Regions from separate parts of the Clostridium thermobutyricum genome, predicted to be linked through region 3. Evidence: riboswitches for the same ligand, from Rfam matches in the RefSeq annotation. Region 3 holds a riboswitch; each other region holds the start of a gene.
The links. A riboswitch is a leader RNA that binds a small molecule or an ion and turns the genes downstream of it on or off. The one in region 3 is predicted to bind cyclic di-GMP.

Region 1 (7,420 bases), 660 kb from region 3:
TTAAACATAGTATAACAAATTTAATTGTATTAAGTACATATATTAGTTTTGTAACAGCTATAATTTTAGGTGTTATTTCTATATTAGGAAAATATATAATTAGAATGTTTGATGAAGTTAATAAAAGACCTCTTTATATTATTAGAGATAAAATAAATTTTGAAGAAGATAAAAAATAGTATCTAAAAAATTAGATACTATTTTTTATTTTATCTATTATATTAAGAATATAATAACATTATTTAACTATTAACTTTTATTCAAAATATTAAAATGATAAGATTTAGTAAATTAATAAAAATATACATTTAAATTATTAATTTGTTAAAACACTAAAATTTTAAGTGATAAATAAATTTTAAAATAAAATATTTATTTTTAAAAAAGAGATTCAAATATGGATAATATAATATGATTAAATTGTTGTAATAAAATAGATTAATTATAATGGTATAATAATTAAAAAGATATTAAATCTTAAAAATTGCTAGTATTAATAACGAAGGAGAAAATATTTTGGGGAAACATAGTAAATTAAAATCTACAAATAGTAGAAAGATTATAATTGGAATTATTACAATAATAGTTATTTTAATTGTTGTGTATTTAGGGCTATCTATGTATTTCGTTGATCATTTCTATTTTGGTTCATCTATTGATTCTGTAAATATTTCTGGAGATACAGTTGTACAAGCAAATGCGAAAATAGAATCTAAATTTGATGGATATAAGTTAAAAGTAGAAGGTCGAGATGGGTTAAACGTAGAATTAACAAATAATGATATTGGATTGAACTATAATCAAAATGAAGTTATGAAACTTAAAAACAGACAAAATCCATTTAAATGGGGAATTGAAATTTTCAATAGTAATGATACTAAAATTTCTGTTTCAAAATCTTATGATAAGGAATTATTAAATAAAACTTTAAACACTACTTTCTACGGAAATAAGTATAAAGTTATATCACCTAAAAATGCTAGTTTTAAATATGTAGACGGAAAATATGAAATAGTAAAAGAAGTTTACGGAAATAAGCTAAATAAGGACAAGGCAACAGAAGCAATTTTAAATGCTATTGAAAATGGAGAAAAACAAATAAATTTAGAAAATTTAAATTGTTATGAAAATCCAACATATTTATCTAATTCACCAAAAGTTATTGAAGCTCAAAAGGAATTAAATAAATATGTGTCTTCTAAAGTAACTTATGATATAGGAAATAATAAAATTGTAGTTGATGGAAGTACTATTCATAAGTGGTTATCAGTAAATAAAGATATGAATGTTGTAGTAAGTAATCAATTAGTAACAGAGTTTGTTAATTCATTAGCAGCTAAATATAATACAGTTGGAAAAACTAGAACATTTAAAACTTCATTAGGAAACACTGCAACAGTTTCAGGTGGAGACTTTGGATGGAAAATAAATGTTTCAGATGAAGTTCAAACTTTAATATCAGAAATAAAAGAGGGAAAACAAATTGAGAGAAAACCTATTTATTCACAAAAAGGATTGCCTTATGGAACTGTTGGATTAGGAAATACTTATGTAGAGGTAAATCTTTCAACACAACATATGTGGTACTATAAAGATGGAAAGCTTATAGTTCAAAGTGATGTTGTTACAGGAAATGTAAGTAAAAATGATGCTACTCCACAAGGAGTATATTATATAAAATATAAAGAAGCTAATACACATTTAAAAGGTAAAGATTATGATACTCCAGTTAAGTTTTGGATGCCTTTTAATGGGGGAATAGGACTTCATGATGCATGGTGGAGAGATAAATTTGGTAAAGATATATATAAAACAAGTGGATCTCATGGATGTGTAAATTTACCACCACAAGTTGCACAAACAGTATTTGATAATATAACTCCTGGAACTATAGTAGTTTGTTATAATTAGTAAAGATTAAGAAAGGATAATAATTTATTATCCTTTCTTTTTTCATTAAAGGAGTATACATAAAATAATTTTAAAATACTAATTTTTATTATTTTTAAATAATTTAATTATTTAATAGCTAAATATCTCATACTGTATTAAACCTTTTCATAAATATAAAGAAAAGAGTTTTGAAAGGCTGGTGAAAAGATTGCTTTCATAAAATGTAAAATAAGCAATCTGGGAGATATGAAGGATTATAGTATTAAAAATCTTAGAAATATTGGTTTTATAGGACATGGAGCAACAGGAAAAACATCTTTAGTTGAAGGAATAGCTTATACAACAGGTTTAATTGATAGAATGGGACGTGTTGAAGATAAAAATACTTTAAGTGATTTTGACTCAGAAGAAAAGAAAAGAGGATTTTCTATATCTCTTTCAGTTATTCCAATAGAAAAAAATAATATAAAAATTAATCTTTTAGATATTCCAGGATACTTTGATTTTTATGGTGAAAGTATTCAAGGAATGAGATCTGTTGATGTAGCCAATATAGTAGTTTGTGGTGTATCTGGTATTCAAGTAGGAACAGAAAAAGCTTGGGATTATTGCAATAAGATTAAATTATCAAGAACATTTTTTATAAATAAGTTAGATAGAGAAAATGCAAATTTTGATAAGACATTAAATGAATTGAAAGAAATTTTTGGGATAAGTGTAGTGCCTGTTCAATATCCAATTGGAATAGGAGAAAACTTTAGAGGAATAATTGATGTCATATCAGAAAAAGCTAAAATTTACAACTATAAAACTAAAAGGATTGAGGAAACTGAAATTCCAAAAGAGCTTCTAGAAAAAGTAGCAGAATGTAAGCAAATGATTACTGAAGCTGTTGCTGAAACAAGAGAAGAATTATTAGATAAATATTTTAATGAAGGTTTTTTAACTTCTGAAGAATTATATAAAGGGCTTTTAGATGGTTGTGCAAGAGGAGAAATAGCACCAGTAATGTGTGGAAGTGCAACTAATGGAATAGGAATGGATAGTCTCTTAGATAATATAGTTAGATTTTTTCCAGATCCAGAATTTTCATTAGCTCAAAAGTGTATTAGAGAGGATAATGAAACTGACCATATATGCTTAGATGAAGAAGAAAAATTTTCCGCATTTATATTTAAAACTTCTATTGATCCATTTGCAGGAAAACTATCATTTTTTAGAGTGATTACAGGAGAAATTTCTAGTAATGATTTAGTTATAAATAGATTAAAAGAAAAAGAAGAAAAGATATCAAATCTATATTTTATTAATGGAAAAAATACAGAAAAAGCAAATAAGATTATTGCAGGGGATATTGGAGTTATAGCAAAAGTTGATTCATTAGAAACTGGAGATACAATAACTGCATTAGATTATAATGTTGTTTATGATAAATTAAATTTTAGAAAGCCTATGATGCATAAGGCTGTTTATCCAAAAGATAAAGGTAGCGAAGATAAAATAAATATTGGATTAAGCAAAATAATAGAAGAAGATAAATCTTTGCAATTAGAAAGAAGAGAAGTTACAGGAGAATTAGTTATAAGTGGAGTATCAGAACTTCATTTAGATGTGGTAGAAAGTAAATTAAAAGAGAAATTTGGAGCAGAGGTTTTATTTAAAAAGCCTAAATTTAATTATAAAGAAACTATAACAAGTCATTCTGATGTTCAAGGTAAGCATAAAAAGCAATCTGGAGGACATGGACAATATGGTGATGTAAAAATAAAATTTGAAAGAAGATTAGATGGAGAAGAAGGATTAGAATTTGTAGATAATGTAGTTGGAGGAGCTGTTCCAAGAAATTTTATACCAGTAGTTGAAAAAGCTTTAGAAGATTGTATGAAAAAAGGAGTTCTTTTAGGATATCCATTAGTTCAGCTTAAAGCAACTCTTTATGATGGGTCAAGCCATTCTGTAGATTCATCAGAAATGGCATTTAAGATAGCAACTTCTATAGCATATAAAAAAGGAATAGAGCTTGCAAAACCTATAATTTTAGAACCTATAATGAAGGTAAATATTTATATAAGAGATGAAAGTATGGGTGATATAATTTCAGATATAAATAAGAGGAGGGGAAGAGTTTTAGGAATGGAAGGAGAAGGAGAGGTGAAGACTGTAATAGCTGAAGTTCCAGAAAGTGAATTATATACCTATGCAACAGACCTTCAGGCAATGACAGGAGGAAGAGGATATTTCGAAGTAGAATATTCAAGACATGAGGAGTTATCTAAAATAGAGACACTTAAATTAATAGAAAGTAAAGAAGAATAAAAAAGAAAACCTTCTGGCATAATAAAAATGCAAGGAGGTTTTTTTATGTCAAATTATATAATGAATGTAAAAAAAGAACTTACTAAAGATGAATATGGAAATATTCATGATTACCTTGGAGTAATAGATGTTAATGATAATTTTACTATGAATATAGAAAATAAAAATTTGATAAATCTAGAGATGATTAATCAAATATTTGAAGAAAATAATTTTGTAAAAATTAAAGAACAGATAAATGAAAATGGAAGCTGTATTATAGAAGCTAACAAAGTATACTAAATTAATATTATGTTAAATAAATTTGTTTATATTGATATTTATAGAATAGAAAATTATAATTTATGGTAATTTAGTAAACAATAGAGGAAATTCTTTAAGGAGTAAACAAAATGATTAAAAGAAGTAAAAAGATAGCAGTTGTAATAGTTGCGGCTGCAGTTATAGCAGGGGGAATATTTGTAGGATGTGGAAATTCAAATCCTATAGATAAAGAATTACAAGCAGGCAAAACAGCATTAAGCCAAAAAAATTATACAGAAGCTTTAAAAGATTTTAAAGAAGTAGAAAATAAAGATAAAAATAATCAAGAAGTATTAGATTTAATAAATATAATACAAGGTTATGAAAATGCAAAACAAAGTTATGATAATAATAATTTAACTGAAGCAGAAAATTATATAAATAACATACCAAGCAGTTATATAAATTATGCAATAAAAGATGATATAAATAATCTTAAAAATGAGATAATTGAAAAAGAAAAATCAGAAAAAAATAAAGTAAGTAGTACTAAAGAAAAAACAAGTAATACAACTAACAAAACAAATAATTCAAATGAAAAATCAAATATCACAAAAGAAATATCACAAAAAATTACTGAAGGTGAAAAGCTTATAAAATCAGGAGATATTAATTCTGCAAAAACAATCTTAAATAGTATAAACTTACAAGAGGCAACAGAAGCTCAAAAAGAAGAAATATCTAATGATATGAATAAGATAACAAATCAAATTCAACAAGAAAATCAAAAACAAGCAAATAAAGTAGCTGCAGATAAAGAAAAACTTCAAAAGCAAAGAAAAGCACTAGAACAAAAAGAAGAAAAATCAAAAAATGCTGATGATGTAAAATTAAATAAGAAAAATAGTGATATAGTTTCAACTTCAAAAAATGTAGTTTATACTGATAATGCTTTAGGAATAAAATTTACTATTCCAGCAGATTGGGTAAATCATATATTAATAAAAGAATATGGTGATGGAATAATAATTAATTTCACTTCAGAGGACGTAAAAGAGCCAGTATTTATGTTATCTATTGAAAGAAATGGAGAAATGGATGGACTTTTAGACAATGAAATAACTAAAGTAATAAACGGACAATATTTTGTATACGGACAGGCACCTATGAATTCATTAGATAGTAACAAGCAAGCAGCACCTTTATTTAAACAACTTATGAGTGAAGCAAATACAGTTAAAGATTCACTTTCAAGCTCAAGATAATAAATATAAAATTAGAAAGATAGATATAACTATTTTATATCTATCTTTTTTATTTGTAGAATTTTTATAAAACTACATATTTATAAATACATTACACAGAATTTGTAATTAAATTTAAAAAAGTATTAATTTATTTTAGATTGCTTTATATAAAATAATTTTTTTTAAGATATATTTTATATAAGTAATGAATAAAAAAATGAATATAAAGTTAATATTAAAAAATATATGGTTATTAAAAAAAATAAAAAAATATGTATAATTGTTATAGTCATTTATGTTTTTTATAAAAAATAATTTATAAAATCTTATAAAATATAAAATCTGAAGCTTTGAAATACATTTTTTAATTTGGGCACTTTAAATGTATAGAGCTAGTAGTGCAACCGACTGATTTATTCAATAGAAATTGGAAAAAATCAGTTTTTTTATTTTTAAAAATACATTTTTTGTTATATAGAGATTAATAAATAAAATATATTTAAAATTAATATAAAATCTGAAGCTTTGAAATACATTTTTTATTTGGGCACTTTAAATGTATAGAGCTAGTAGTGCAACCGACTGATTTATTCAATAGAAATTGAAAAAATCAGTCTTTTTATTTATAAAGAATTATTTTAATAAAAAGAATTTAAGTTATGTAAATTTAATTTTAGGAGGGAAATTCATTGAATAGGAAAAAAATAGCTGTTATTATAGCAACTGCAACTATTGTAGGAGGAATTTATATGAATCCTGTAATTGCTCATGCAGATAATATTAATAATGTTGCTAATATAAAAGTTCAAGAGCAAAATAATTCAAATATTACTAATAATATAGATGCTTATGATCAAGCAAGTTATATATCATTAAATAATATAACTTTTAGTAGTGATAAAGATATAAGTGGAAAATATCTTTATGTAGAAGTTGAAGGTTATGGACAAGTTACAGTTGGAGAAATTAAAACTACAATGATAGATGGTGTAAAGCATTATATAGTTCCGAAAGCTGAAAATGGTAATGATATTCCTGTAAACAAACCATTAAATGTAAAATTTTATATAGCTAATTCACAATTCGAAAAATTTGATTTAAGTAAGTGTACTTTAGCGTATGAAATGAAAGGAGTTGAATTTCATGCTTTAGATGTGTTTCAAATTAAAGTAAAATCAAAGTTACCAGAAGAATATAATGGTGAAGATGTATATTATTCATTAAATCCACTTAGTACAACAAGTCAAGTTAATGAAATAAAGCAATTAAAACAAGTTAAAATAGCAAAAGATGGAACAGTTAATGTTTATACTAATTCCCAATCAGCGGGAAATATATATTTCTATATAAAAAATAAGGACGGTAAATTTACAAGATATTTTACACAATATATACCTGGGGCAGTAAACTATACTATAAAGAAGCTTGATTATTATCAAAATGCAGGAAATGGAACATATTTAACTTCTAAAATGCCAGCATCTTTTGTTTGTCCAGAGAATCAAGCATGGGTTGTAATGGGAAATGGCATGATAAATATAAATTTAAATCCAGGGAAAATACCAGATTCAAGTAAGATAAAAACAACAATAAGTATAGAAGGTCTAGATGGAAAAATTATAGGAACTCCAGAAAGTGCAACTGGGGAATTAGGAAAGAAAACAAATTTAAAAACACCAAATATACCAGAAGGATATCATTTAGTAAATATAACTGATAAC
Region 2 (7,420 bases), 1.0 Mb from region 3:
AAATGTAATTTTACAGATAAATATAAAGTTAAAAGTGAAGATGAATTAGGAGAGTTAGGAGGTGCATTAAACTTAATATCTAGCAACTTAGAGGAAAGTTTAAATGATTTAAAAAATGCAAATAAGCAGTTAAAAAATGAAATGGAAATACAAAGAATTCAAGAAGAAAAAAGAAAAGAGCTTATAAGTAGTATTTCTCATGAGCTAAAAACACCTATAACTATAATTCAAGGAAATATAAATGGAATAAAAAGTGGAATGTATTCTGAAAATGTATATAATGATATTTTGGAGGAAACAAACAGATTAAATGAATTAGTTATGGAAATGTTAGAAGTTTCTAAACTAGAATCACCAACATTTAAGCTTAATAAAGAACCTTTTGATTTAGGTGCAGTTGTATTAAAAGAAATAGATAAATTAAAAGGTATTGCAAAAGAAAAATCATTAACTATAAATCATAATAATTATGATGAATTAGTAATAATAGGGGACGAAAAAAGAATAACTCAAGTTGTGCAGAATTTTTTAACTAATTCTATAAAATATACTCCAGAAAATGAAAAGATAAATATAGATATAATAAAAGAAAATGAAAAATATATATTTAGTATAGAGAATTTTGGAGTTTCTTTAAATGAAGATGAACTTGCAAGGATTTGGGATTCATTTTATAGAAAAGAAAAATCAAGAAATAAAAAGTTTGGTGGAACAGGGCTTGGGCTTTCAATAGTAAAAAGAATTTTAGAAATTCATAATAGTAATTTTGGTGTTGAAAGTGGAGTAAATAGTGTTAAATTCTACTTTGATATGGATGAATGGAAAGAATAATTTTAGTTTAAGAAGGTGGACACCATTAAGATATCGGATTACAAAAGAGAAATATATGTTAATGGAATAAATATGACATATTATAAAATAGGACAAGGGGAACCACTTATAGTTTTACATGGGAACAGTCAAAATAGTAGTAATATGAAAAAAATCATAAATAGATTTAAAGATAGGTTTGAAATTTATGCTATAGATAGTAGGGGACATGGATTAACTAAGTATGAAGGAAAAGAATATACTTTAGAAGATATGACTAATGATACTGTAGAATTTATAGAAAAATTAAATTTGAATAATGTAAATATAATTGGTTATAGTGATGGAGGAAATATAGCTTATCGTGTTGCAATAAGAATGCAAGATAGAATTAGCAAGATTATATTATTATCACCTAACTATAGTCCTAAAGGAATGAATAAGTTTTTTATGATGTGGCTTGGTATAGCATCTTTTGTATTAACAATCTTTAGTTTTATAAAGTTTGTGAGAGATGTAAAATACAGAGTATTATTAATAACGAGAGACGAGCATACTGAAGAAGAAGATTTAAGAAAAATAAAATGTGATACTTTATTGATTTATGCAGGAATAGAAATAATCTTAAAAGATCATATTGAAAGCTTTAAAAATAATATTGAAAAAGCACAATTAGAAAGAGTTAAAGTATCAACTCATTTAGATTTATTTAGTAGAACAAAAGCCATAGATAAAATAGAAGAATTTTTAATTAAGAAAAAACCACGATAAAATAAATATCGTGGTTTTCTTTATAAGATTTCTAAAACTTCAACTGTATAATCTTCACCAGGAGCTTCTACTTTAACTACATCTCCTACCTTTTTACCTGATAAAGCTTTACCTAAATCAGATTCAATACTAATAAGCATGTTTTCAGGGTCTAAGTCAAGAGTTGTTACTAAAGTTACTACAACTTCATCATCATCTTCAACAAATTTAATTCTTGCTTTGCTGTTTATTCCAAGAACAGATTTATCTAATGTGCTATCATCAATTACAGTTGCAGTTGAAATCATAGTTAAAAGATATTGTATTCTATTATCATTTTCTCTATAGTTAGCACAAGCTTCTTTGTATTCAGCATTTTCTGATCTATCTCCATGAGCTGCTGCTACTAATTTTTCCTTTGCTATTTCAGCTCTTTTTACAGTCATTCTATATTCTAATTCTTCTCTTAATTTTTTTATATTTTCTTCAGTTAATGTGTTATTCATAAAAAATCCTCCCAGCTAATATATTCTTTTAATATTATATACCATAGAGTAAAAAATAAAAATGCTTTACCATATCTATATAATTATTTAGACTGCTTAACTTCTTTATCTAAGAAATAAGAAATTAGTGTTCTTATAATAACTAATGCACCTAAAACAAGAATATCTTTTATATCAGGTTTTATAATGGATTGAATTATATCACTAGCTATTAAAATTTCAAAAGATAATAAAATGTATGAAGCAAGTTGATTACGCAAAGTTTTATTATTTTGAGAAAGTAAATTTAAATTTTTAGATGTTAAACTCTTTTTAATAAAATAATATGCAGCTAAAATTACACCGAAAATAAGGATAATAATTGCTATACAATTCATTATAAATATTATTTTGTCCATGACACTATTTATATTCATAAGTAAACTTCACTCCAATTTGAATGTTTTAGTTATTGTTAGCAAAATTAAATTTATCTATTCCTAAATAATAATATATTATAGCCTTGAATTTATATTGGAAAATAGAATATTTCTTAAATTAATTAAAGATTATATATTGAAATTTTATATAAATATTGATTTCTAATTAAATTTAAGAATTATTGATAAAATAATAGAAATTAAAACAATGAATATAAATAACAAAGATATTATATAATAAATTGAAAAAATATGGTAAAATAATAACTGATATTAAGTTTGGAGGAATATATGGAAGTATTTACAATTGGTCATACAAATTATTCAATAGATAAATTTATTGATTTAATAAGAAAGTTTAATATAAATTGTGTAGTAGATGTTAGATCAACTCCTTTTTCAAAATATACCCCTCAATTCAATGAAAATAATTTAAAATTAGAATTGAATAAGCGAGGAATTTATTACATAAAAATGGGAAATGAATTTGGTGCTAGAAGAAAAAATAAAAAATTATATACAGTAGATGGATATTTAGATTTTGAAAAAACTAGAAAGGATAAAGATTTTTTAAAAGGGATTGAAAGAATAAAGCAAGGGTGTAATAAAGGGTTTAATATAACTTTGATGTGCACAGAAAGGGATCCTATTGATTGTCATAGAACAATATTGGTAAGTAAAGGGTTAAAGGATAATGGATTTAACATAAAACATATTTTACCTAATGCAGAAATTCAAAGTCAAAAAAAAATAGAGGAAAGACTTTTAAATAAATATTACCCTAATAGATTACAATTATCATTTGATATAAATAAAAATTTAACTGAAGAAGAAATGATAGAAGAAGCATATAGGATAAGAAATAAGGAAATAGGATATCCGATAGGAGGTGAGGAATAATGATAACTATTTATACAATTGGATTTACTAAAAAATCTGCTGAAAAATTTTTTGATTTATTAGAAAAAAATGATGTACAAACAATTTTTGATGTTAGATTAAATAATTCAACACAGTTAGCTGGATTTTCAAAAGGAAGAGATTTAGAGTATTTTTTAAGAAAGATTTTATCAGTTAAATATATTCATGATACTAATTTTAGTCCAACAAAAGAGATTTTAGATAATTATAAAAAGAAGAAAATAGATTGGGAAAAATATGAAGAAGAGTTTAATAAGTTACTTGTTGAAAGAAATATAGATAATTATATTAAAGTAAATTTAAAAAATAAATTGAATAAAATTTGTTTTTTATGTAGTGAGGATAGTGCAGAACATTGTCATAGAAGATTAGTTGCAGAATATGTGAGAAATACATTAAAGAATGAAAAAATTAATATAATTCATATATAAAGGGGGATAATTATGGAGAAAGAGGTTATAATTTTAACTAAATCAGATAAAAATGGTGGCTATTGTGTGGCTGGTATAGATAAAGAAAATGGTAAATTTATTAGATTAGTATCAGAAGATAAAGATTCCAATTTTGCATTGAATGATAACGATTTAATATATGAGGGCGAAGAAAATCAAGTAGAGATAATGGATATAATTAGAGTTCAATTAAAAGGGAAACAAAATTGCGGATATCAACCAGAAAATTATATAATTGATGATAATTATTATATTGAGAAGGTTGGGACTGCAACTAAGAAAGAGATAAGCAATTATTTAATGAATCAAGATTATATTTTTTATAATGCGTCTAATTTTGTACACATAGAAGAGATTGAAAAACAATTAAAAAAATATTCATTAATAATGTTTAAAGTTTGTGAACTAAAATTATGGATAGATAGGTTTAAGCCACATAGAATTACTGCAAATTTTTTTCATAATGGACATGAATATAGCTTTATAAAAATAACAGATCATAGTTTAACACAAAAATATCATGAAAAAGTTTTAAAATCTTCTCCGAGACCGTTTATATTAAATAATGCGATATTAGTAATGAGCTTGGCATCTGATTACAAAGGCATAGGAGAGCATTATAAAATAGTTGCAAATATTATTGAAGAAGATAATTTATATTGGGGAGAAAGTTCAATTTAATTATAATTATTATTAACAATCTATATCTAAACATATATTAAATGAACAAAAAAATAAAACTATAATTTACGTAATAACATTAAAATACCCTTTGGATATAATAGACAATGGGTATTTTTTTATAGTAAAAATTTATAATATTTGTGAAGTAAATTTATATTTATATTAAAAAATTATACATAAGTATATGGTAATATCTTTTTATAAATTTAATAGGCAAACCTTGGGAAACCTTGGGACGCAAAGCTAAAGGGACTAAAGTTTTAAACTATGTCAGCCAGTTGCCGAAAAGTTTTAATCTTTTTGATTAGTAGACTATCTTTCGGGACTAGTCTTATTTTTTTGCCAAAATGGATTGGAATCTTTAGGGGAATAAATTTTTATATTTAGAATTTTTATTTTAAGGAGATGAAAAAATGAATAAGAAAAAAATAATGTCTGTCATATGTATAGCTGCAGTAACAAGTTATTCAGTAGCACCTTCACTAAGTAGCTATGCAACTACTTTAAATAACAAACCAGTTCAAGTAGAAGCTAGTAAAACTGTTAATGCAAAAGCTAGCAAAACTACCAATACTAAAGAAAATGGTAGTAAGGCTATTTCATTAAATGATTCTAATATAACTCTTTATGGAAATTGGGGAGGAATATATAAAGTTTTAACTTTAGGATTTGACACTAATGAAATGAAATTTACTTCAACAACAAGTAGTAATCCAATATATTTTTGTGGTGCAACTTGGGCAGATGTTTATACAGTAACTTTATATAATAATGATGGAACAGTAGAAAGCACAAAAATATTTAAAGGTGCAAATACTAATAACCAATTTAATAGTTATATTAAAGGCTTAACATTTAAATATGGAGATTATTTAAAAATACAATCCAATGGTTTATTTATGAGCTTAAATGGGCAAGAAAAATCAAAAGATACAATATATGTTCAAATAAATAAAGATGGATTAAAGAAAGTAACTAATGAAACTAAAAATTTGAAAGCTCTATATGGAATAGACAAAACAGTAGTTACAGGAAATACAGAAGCAAATAAAAAAGTTTATATTGTAGCAGATGGAAAGAGTTATAATACAACTTCAAATAGTAATGGAGAATTCTCATATGATTTGCCTAGCAGTATAAAATGTGGTTCTGATATAGGTGTTCAACCAGAAGGTGCTATGGAAGAAACAATTAAGTCTACAATAAATACTAATGATTATAAATTAGCTAATAGTAAGTTGAATATTTATAATTGGTGGGGAACATTATCAGGAATCGTAAGCTTTAATCCTCTAACTAAAGAGATGAGTGTTTCTGGATATAATCCATATTTAGGTCATATAGAAACACAATGTATGAAAATTTCTCTTTATAATTTAAAAAATTCATCAATAATAAAATCAGAAGTTATAAAAGGAAATGATACAACAAAAACTTTAGATGCTATGTTAAACAATCAAAGCTTTAATTATGGAGATGTTATAGGAATTAGTTTTGATAAATCACAAACAAGAGTTGATGTATTAAATAACAATAATAATATAGGAAATTCAACTGGAAATGAAGAATATTTTAAAATAACACAAGATGGATTAGAAAAAGTAAATGGAGATATAACTGTAAATCCATTAAATATTTTAACTTCAAATAAAATAACAGAAACAAATGTTACAGGTAAAGCTAATCCTAATGCAAAGCTAAAAGTAACTGTTAATAATAAAGAATTTTTTGGACAAGCTGATGCTAATGGAAACTATAATATAAAAATAAATGATTCAGAAGGCTTTAATATTAATACAAAAATTATTGTTTCAGAAGAAAACCATATTCCAGTTGAAATTACACCAGGAATAAGTACAGGACTTCAAATATCAAAAAGCTCAATAATTTTTAAAAATGCAAATAAGAGAAATGCAGTAAAGCTTACTTTTAATCCTATAAATATGAAAATAAATGCAAATGCTGAAAATAGCATATTTGGTACAAGCACATTAAATTATTTCAATATAAAATTAATTGGAAATAAAGATGGACAAGCTTTAAAGGATATAAATGTTCAAGAAGGAAAAACTGATAATTTTGTAAAAGAAATTAATAATACAAGGTTTGATTATGGAGATATAATCGCTATTTCAGTTAATCAAGAAGTTGGACTTTCCATAGGAGAGCCAAGTGTGCAAAATGCAAATGGAGCTCTTAAAACAAATTGTGTTGGAAACACAGAATATTTTCAAATAACTAAATCAGGTTTAGAAGAGATACAAAATAAAGATTTAAAAGTAAATCCTATTTTATATACAGGACAAAGCAATACACAAGTAAGTGGTAAGACTACGCCAAACACTAAAGTTAATATTTGGTTTAATAATAAAAATCAAATAGTTCAATCAAATGAAAATGGTGATTTTACTACAACAATACCAACAAGTGATATTACAGTTGGTTCAGTTATAAGAGTATATGTAAATAAAGATAATGCAATGCCAGTTAAGGTTCAATATGATACTAATATTTATAACATTGTAAAAAATAGAATTGAAGTAGTAAATGATACAAATATACCAATGTGTAATATTACATTTGATCCATTACAAAAAACTATTTCAGCAACAAAGGAACCTCTTGATAAAACATATACAGGAACTTTTTATGGAAATGATTTAGATATAAAAATAATTAATCCTAATAATGGTGATGTTATTTATAATTTCACATCAAATAAAATTGATGATTTAGATGGATTTATAAATAGTATAAATGGAAAAACATTTAATATGGGAGATATAGTTCAAATTTCTTATACTGAAGGATTAATAAAAGCAAATGTTTTTAATGATAATAAACAAATAGGGAATACAACAGGACAAAGGGAAGATTT
Region 3 (7,420 bases):
ATTTTAATTTGGGGATTTGTAATATATATAATATTAATACCGATTTCTAAAATAATTTACATAAAAGTAAAGGGAGACAAGCAAGACGTTTATAGAGTATTAACAATATTCGGTTCAACAACTTTCTTCGGAACACCAATTGTAGCAGCAGTTTATGGTGCAATAGGAACAATGTATGCAAATATATTTAACATAGCTTACAGAGTTTTTTTATATTCATATGCATTTATAAAAATGTCTGGAGCAAAAATGGACAAAGAAAGCTTAAAGAAAAACATGAAAGAAGTTTTCTTAAATCCAATTATATTAGCAACACTTATTGGTTTATTAATTTGGTTATTCCAAGATTCAATGCCACAAGTTAATGTTGTAGTAAAAGGAAAAGTTCAACATTTCGGATTTTTAAGAATTGACCAAACTCTTCCATGGCTTTATAAACCACTTACATACTTAAAAGCATTAGCATCACCACTTGCATGGTTATCAATTGGAGCAACTTTAGCTGAAGTTCCATTTAAGAAAGCAGTAGTTCAAAAAGATGCTTGGGGATATAGTTTAATAAAAGTTATATTAATACCAGTTATAAATATAGTTTTATTATTAATATTAAACCAAACAGGAATATTACCAGTTGCATTTGAAGCAATGGCAACAACAGTAATAATGATGGCAGCTCCAACTGCAACAGTTGCAGCAGCTTATGCCATAAGTTATGACAGAGAAGCATTATTTACTTCAAACTGTTCACTTTTATCAACAGTAGTTGCAGTAATAGCAATGCCAATTTGGATAGTAATATTACAAATAATTAGCAATATGCATATATTTTAATAAATAAATTTAGGCAAGGAGAGGAAAACATATGATTAAATTAGTTTGTTATGGAGTTAGAGAAACAGAAGTTCCTTATTTTAAAGAAATAAATAAAAAATTTGGTTATGATATAAAGTTAGTAACATTAGGATTAAATGATGAAAATGTTCAAGAATCAATTGGAGCAGAAGCAATAATGGTTAGAGGAAATTGCAAAGCTACAAGAAGAAATTTAGAGTTACTAAAAAATAATGGATTAAAATATGTTTTAACTAGAACTGTAGGATTTGATCATGTTGATTTAGAAGCAGTTAAAGATTTAGATTTAAAATGTGCTAGAGTTCCAGGTTACTCTCCAAATGCTATAGGGGAATTAGCATTATCATTAGCTATGATGTTATTAAGACATACAGCTTATACAGTTAATAACACAAGAGAAAAGAATTTTGTTGTAGATCCATTTATGTTTAGTAAAGAAGTAAGAAATGGTACTGTTGCAGTTTTAGGAGCAGGTAGAATAGGACTTACAACAGCTAAGCTTTTTAAAGGATTAGGAGCAAGAGTAATAGCTTATGATGTATTCCAAAGTGAAGAAGCAAAAAAAGTTGTAGAGTTTATGGAACTTGATGATGTTTTAAGAGAAGCAGATATAATATCAGTTCATATGCCTTACATAAAAGGTGTAAACTATCATATGATAAATGATGAGTTTATAGGAAAAATGAAAGATGGAGCTATATTAATAAATACAGCTAGAGGAGAGATTCAAGATATTGAAGCAATAATCAAAGGAATTGAATCAGGAAAATTAGGTGGATTTGGAACAGATGTATTAGAAGGTGAATCAGGAGTATTCTTTAAAGATTTAAAAGGACAAACTTTAGAAAATCCTTTATATGAAAAATTAGTAGATCTTTATCCAAAAGTATTAATAACTCCTCACATGGGTTCATATACAGATGAAGCTTTAACAAATATGATAGAATTTTCATATGAAAACTTACAAGAATACTTAGAAAAGGGAACTTGTAAAAATAGTATAGCGTAATTATAATAAGTAAAGAGTATATTATAAGAGAGTATCTTGTAATATACTCTTTCTTTGTCTATAAAATAAATTTTTATTATTAAATATAGAGGTGAAAATGAAAAGGAAAATAGACTTTGAAAAAAAAATAATAATTTGGGCAGTGGTAATTACTTTAATACCATTAGTTCTTTCATATGGAATATTTATAAAATCAAAATTATCTGATATGAATGATGAAATAAAAGTTACTTTACAAAATGTTGGAAATTCTATTGCACAGAATCCTATAGTTCAAGACAGATTAGAAGATGGAAAAATTACTGGAAGTATACAAAACTTAACGAAATTATATATACATGATATTAAAAATGTAAATATAATAGTTGTGGCAGATATGAAAGGAATAAAATTTTCGCATTTAGATCCAAAGCAAATTGGAGATGTATTTATTGGGCAAGATAAAGCAAATGTTTTAAAACATGGTGATAGTTATTTTTCTATAATGGAAGGCTCAATGGGAGAAACTCTTAGATGGTTCCAACCAATATATAAAAATGGGAAACAAGTAGGCTTTGTTATGGTGGGAAAATATTATGATCAAATAACTCTTATGAATAATAAAACTAAGCTTAATTATTTGCTGTTATTTATAGGAGCAGTTTCTATATCTATAATAATATCTAAATTCTTTGCAAAGAAAGTTAAAAAAGAAATTTTAAATATGGAACCAGATGAAATAGCTAAGCTTTATAATGAGAAAAATATAATATTAAATTCCGTAGAAGAGGGGATAATAGGATTAGATAAAGATAATAACATAACAGAAATAAATAATAGTTGCTATAAAATAATAGAAAATTTTAATGAAAAAAAATTCATTGAAAAATTAAAAAAATACATAGAAAATAAAGAAGATTTTGAAATGAAAGAGTTTATAATTCAAGGTAAAAGAGTCTTTGTATCAATTAAATACATAAGTCAAGGCAACTATCATTTAGGAGCTGTAATAACTCTTTTTGATAATAATAATATAAATAAAATAGCAAAAGAAATAACTGGTGTAGACCAAATAATAAAAAATTTAAGAGCAAATGTACATGAATATAAAAATAATATGCATGTTATATTAGGGCTAATTCATATAGGAGAATATGAAGAAGCTAAAAAATTTATAATGAAAATTCAAGAAATTCAAGAGAATAATACAAATAAATTTTCTAATATAGGAGATTATTATGTTCGTGCATTACTTTTAAGTAGAGAACTAGTAGCTAAAGAGAGAAGAGTTAATTTAGTTCTTGAAGAAGAGGCGTTTTTATACTCTAAACATGGAATAATAAATTCTTATGATATAGTAACCATTTTAGGTAATCTTATAGAAAATGCTTTTGAAGCAATGTCTACAGAAGTTTTTGTAAATCTTTTTGAGGATGAAAATTTAGTAATAGTAGAGGTTTCTGATAATGGAAAACCTATAAAAAAAGAAATTAGAGATAAGATATTTAAATCAGGGGTATCATCTAAAGGAGAAGGAAGAGGTACAGGACTTAACTTAGTTCAGAGTAGAGTTGAACTTTATAATGGTGATATAGAAATAAGTGAGTTTGAAGATAAAAAAATATTTACAATAACAATGTGCAAAGGAGAATAATAAGTGATAAACGTATTAATAGTTGAAGATGATCCAATGGTTGCACTTATAAATAAAAAATATTTAGAAGAAATAGGTGAGATAAAAACTTTTGGGCCTTTAATAACGAAAAACGAAATTTTTGATATTATAGAAAAAGAAAATATTGATTTAATAATAATGGACGTTTTTCTTCCTAAGGAAAATGGATTAGATATATTAAAAGCTTTAAGAGAAAATGGAAAAGTAATAGATGTTATTATGGTTACTGCTGCAAATACTGTTGATGAATTAAAAAAGGCATTTTCATTAGGAATAGTAGATTATTTAGTTAAACCATTTGAATTTGATAGATTTAAAGATTCAATAATAAAATATAAAAAGAAAAGAGAAGTATTTTTAAAAGATAAATCCTTAAATCAAGAAGATTTAGATTATATTTTAAATCAAAACAATAATTTAAATGGAAAAGAAAATAATTTACCTAAAGGATTAAATAAAAGAACTCTAGAAAAAATAATAGAATTTTTAGAAAGTAATAAAGATGAGATTTGGACTTTAAGAGAGTTAGCTGAAAAAATAAAAATAAGTAATGTAACAATAAAGAAGTATATGGATTACTTAGAAAATGAAAATAAATTAGAAGTTAAAATGACTTGTGGAAATATAGGAAGACCAGAATTAAAATATAAATTAAAATAATTTTTTTTGGAGGAAAACAGGAGATGAATAAAAATTTAGTTTCTACAATATTTGAAATTCCAGGTTATAACATTACAGAAAGTTTAGGGCTATGTAGAGGAATAAATGTTAGATCAAGAAGCATAGTTGGAAATTTAGGAGCTTCTCTTCAGACCCTTGTTGGTGGAAATATAACTATATACAGAAAATTATGTGAAGAGTCAAGAGAACTTGCATTTGAAGATATGATAAAACACGGAGAAGAAATGGGAGCAGATGGCATAATAGGAGTAAGATATGAATCAAATGAATTAGGGCAAGGATTATCAGAAATTTTATGTTATGGAACTGCTGTAAAATTAGAAAAGAAATAATAAATAAAACTCAGTTAAATAGAATTTAACTGAGCTTTATTTATAGAAAATATACTTTGTAATGGTATAATATAGAAAAGGGGGATTGTTATTATGAATAATGAGAGAAAAGATGAGTTAGAAAAAGAGTATTTATTTAATGAAGATATTACTTTAAATAATTTAAAAGAATTAGAAATACAAGAAATAATTTATTTAATATTTACTACTCAAGATTTTAAAAAAGAAAATAAATTTACTGATATCAATTTAGATAATAAATTAAAGCTATTTTTTGAAGGCATAATTGATAAGATTAGAGAATCAGAAGAACTATATATAGCTTATAATGTTTATACAAGATATCCACATGTAGATTATGATAAAAGAAGTTGGATTTTTTCTAAAGAAGAATATGCACAGAATGCAAAAGATTATTTTATGAAAAATGGATTAGAACTTAAAATAAAAAAATTAGAAAAATATGATGTTTTAAATGAATTTGCAGAATTCCATAGATTAGGTATAGAAGCTGCTGTAATTGATAATGGACAATATACCGTAGATATAAAAACAGGTAGTATATTAAAGCCTATAAATTATGATAGAGTAGAAAAAATTAATATACCTGTAACAAATCCAGAACTTAATTATTCTATGATGAAATTTTTCCAAGAAATTAATTTAAAAGCTAATTATGAAGGTAAAGGACGAGTTATAAGAATTTTAGAGGAAAAAATGATGGAGGAAATATCTAAAGGTGAATATTTAGTACCTATGAAATTTGAAGAAAATAATATAGGGGTTGGAAAAGTAGAATTAAAAGAAGATACTAAAGTTAATTTTGCAATTTTAGAAGATTCTAAAGGAGCTTTATGGATTCCAGCATTTACAGACTGGGTTGAATTTAAAAAGTTTTATGATAAAGAAAAGTGGAATGGAAGCGTTTTAAATTATGATACATTAATAAATATGGTTCAAGATGTTAAAGGTGTAAATATAAATCCATTTGGATTAAAAGTAGAGCTAACTGAGCAAAATATAAAAATAATAGAGAACTATAAAAAGAAAAAGAAGAGTAATTAGAAAAAGAATATAAAAAGTGGCTTTTGCCACTTTTATTTTTTATTATATATATATATATTAAATACAATTATTTTTAAAATAATCAGTAGTAAAGATATAAAAATACAAAATGATTATTATAAAAGTTTTAAAAGTGAGAGATTAACTTTAATTTAGGGTAATTATTATTAAAATAAAAAAATAAAAATTAATAGTAAAAAATTTTAAAAAAAGTATTGATGAAAACATCGTTTTATGGTAATATTTAGAAGAAGAAAGAAATAGGCAAATTTAGAGAAATCTAAGGACGCAAAACTATAGGGACTAAAGTTTTTACTATGTCAGCCAGTTGCCAAAGAGTATTATTACTTTTTGTAAATAAATGTATTAAACAGGATTATTATACGTTTATGTTGAAAGTTACTCTATGGAGGGTAGCTTTTTTGTGGTTAGAATATAAAGGGTAAAAATTAGTCGATTTAAATTATACCCCATATACCAAAGGTCTACAGAGAATCTGTAGGCCTTCCCCATTTTATGAGCAGTTTATGTATAAATGAGAAATAATTGAAAAAACTACTGGTATAAAGCTAGGAGGAGTTTCAATGAAAAAATATTTTCTTATTTTAAGTATTATAGTATCATTTTGCTTTATTGGATGCGGAAAAATAAATGTATCAACTAGAACAAATATAAATGAAAAAGGTGAAGCAAAATTTATTTTAAAAGCTGTATATGATGATGAAACTAAAAATCAAATTAATAATGATCTTATAGAAAAAAATATAAAAATGAATAATGTTGATGTAAATAAATATACTAGCAATGGATTGAATGTTGAAGAAATAACTATTAATTTTGATAATGCTGGAAAGTTAGTAGGAGATGAAAATATTTATAAAGTGCTAGATTATAAAGTTGTAAAGAAAGATTATTTTTATGAATCTATCTATGATATTTCTATAACTATTAGTAAAAATATTTTTAATTTAAGAAACAAATATAATGAAAAATATCAAAGAAATTACATAGATAATATTCCATATAGTAATACAATAATGTTCCCAGGAGAACTAATTAGCACTAATGCTACTGAGCATGTTAGTCCAAATGAAGTTAAATGGAATTATAAATTAGGACAATTAAATGATACTACTACTATGACACTTACATATAAAGTTGTTACTATCTGGAAGCTTATATTTATTTCAATAATAATTGTATTTATTATTTTAGTAATTGTAATGAGTTTACATTTTAAAAATAAAAGAAAAAGAAATAAAAGAGCTTTAGGTTAGATAAAAAAATCAGTTTAATATTTATATTAAACTGATTTTTATTTTATTTGAGTTAAGTTTAAAGATGAATGTTGAAATGGTAAATAAACTTTATTAAAAACTATTGGAAACTCTTTATGTTTAAATATACCTTCTTCTATTAAATAAAATTTTTTATCGCAAGTTATAGGATGATTATTAGCAGTAAAATTTCCAGAAGTTGAAAACTTAATTCTAGTATTAGTAAATGAACAATCCATATAAATTTTTGTTTCTAAAAATTCTAAAATTTCATCTTTATTATTTAAATCAAGATTAAAATCTACAATTGTTTCAATAGGAATTATAGTGAAAGTATAAGATATATACTCTTCTTTTGCTTTATACCATCTGTCTACACAAACTACAGCTACTGTTTTTTGTCCAAGTATATTTAAATAATAATCTGATGGAGGTTCTATTCTAATTTCTAATTCAACAGAATCAATAGATAAATCTATACATTTGTATGTAGGATTACCTACTTTTTCTAATCCATTAGATTTTTTAGATTCTTTTCTTATAATATAAT

Region 1: it holds a riboswitch for cyclic di-GMP, as region 3 does, so the genes downstream of both, HMPREF1092_RS17030 (hypothetical protein) here and HMPREF1092_RS03430 (hypothetical protein) in region 3, are expected to answer to the same signal.
Region 2: it holds a riboswitch for cyclic di-GMP, as region 3 does, so the genes downstream of both, HMPREF1092_RS08335 (discoidin domain-containing protein) here and HMPREF1092_RS03430 (hypothetical protein) in region 3, are expected to answer to the same signal.

Annotation. Positions count from the first base shown of each region.
Region 1 is NZ_KB850956.1:105,817-113,236, forward strand. It holds gene HMPREF1092_RS00495 (glycosyltransferase family 2 protein) at 1-179, shown strand, start outside; gene HMPREF1092_RS00500 (L,D-transpeptidase family protein) at 517-1,911, shown strand; gene HMPREF1092_RS00505 (elongation factor G) at 2,140-4,209, shown strand; gene HMPREF1092_RS00510 (hypothetical protein) at 4,255-4,491, shown strand; gene HMPREF1092_RS00515 (hypothetical protein) at 4,602-5,717, shown strand; cyclic di-GMP riboswitch class II at 6,034-6,118, shown strand; cyclic di-GMP riboswitch class II at 6,209-6,292, shown strand; partial or broken gene HMPREF1092_RS17030 (hypothetical protein) at 6,389-7,420, shown strand, end outside.
Region 2 is NZ_KB850956.1:1,786,067-1,793,486, reverse strand. It holds gene HMPREF1092_RS16480 (sensor histidine kinase) at 1-831, shown strand, start outside; gene HMPREF1092_RS08365 (alpha/beta fold hydrolase) at 904-1,581, shown strand; gene HMPREF1092_RS08360 (GreA/GreB family elongation factor) at 1,602-2,066, opposite strand; gene HMPREF1092_RS08355 (DUF1622 domain-containing protein) at 2,150-2,482, opposite strand; gene HMPREF1092_RS08350 (DUF488 domain-containing protein) at 2,777-3,385, shown strand; gene HMPREF1092_RS08345 (DUF488 domain-containing protein) at 3,385-3,837, shown strand; gene HMPREF1092_RS08340 (dual OB domain-containing protein) at 3,850-4,539, shown strand; cyclic di-GMP riboswitch class I at 4,745-4,828, shown strand; gene HMPREF1092_RS08335 (discoidin domain-containing protein) at 4,956-7,420, shown strand, end outside.
Region 3 is NZ_KB850956.1:763,592-771,011, forward strand. It holds gene HMPREF1092_RS03400 (AEC family transporter) at 1-831, shown strand, start outside; gene HMPREF1092_RS03405 (2-hydroxyacid dehydrogenase) at 863-1,861, shown strand; gene HMPREF1092_RS03410 (ATP-binding protein) at 1,959-3,494, shown strand; gene HMPREF1092_RS03415 (response regulator) at 3,498-4,175, shown strand; gene HMPREF1092_RS03420 (YbjQ family protein) at 4,199-4,528, shown strand; gene HMPREF1092_RS03425 (SseB family protein) at 4,622-5,593, shown strand; cyclic di-GMP riboswitch class I at 5,847-5,929, shown strand; gene HMPREF1092_RS03430 (hypothetical protein) at 6,178-6,870, shown strand; gene HMPREF1092_RS03435 (GntR family transcriptional regulator) at 6,909-7,420, opposite strand, start outside.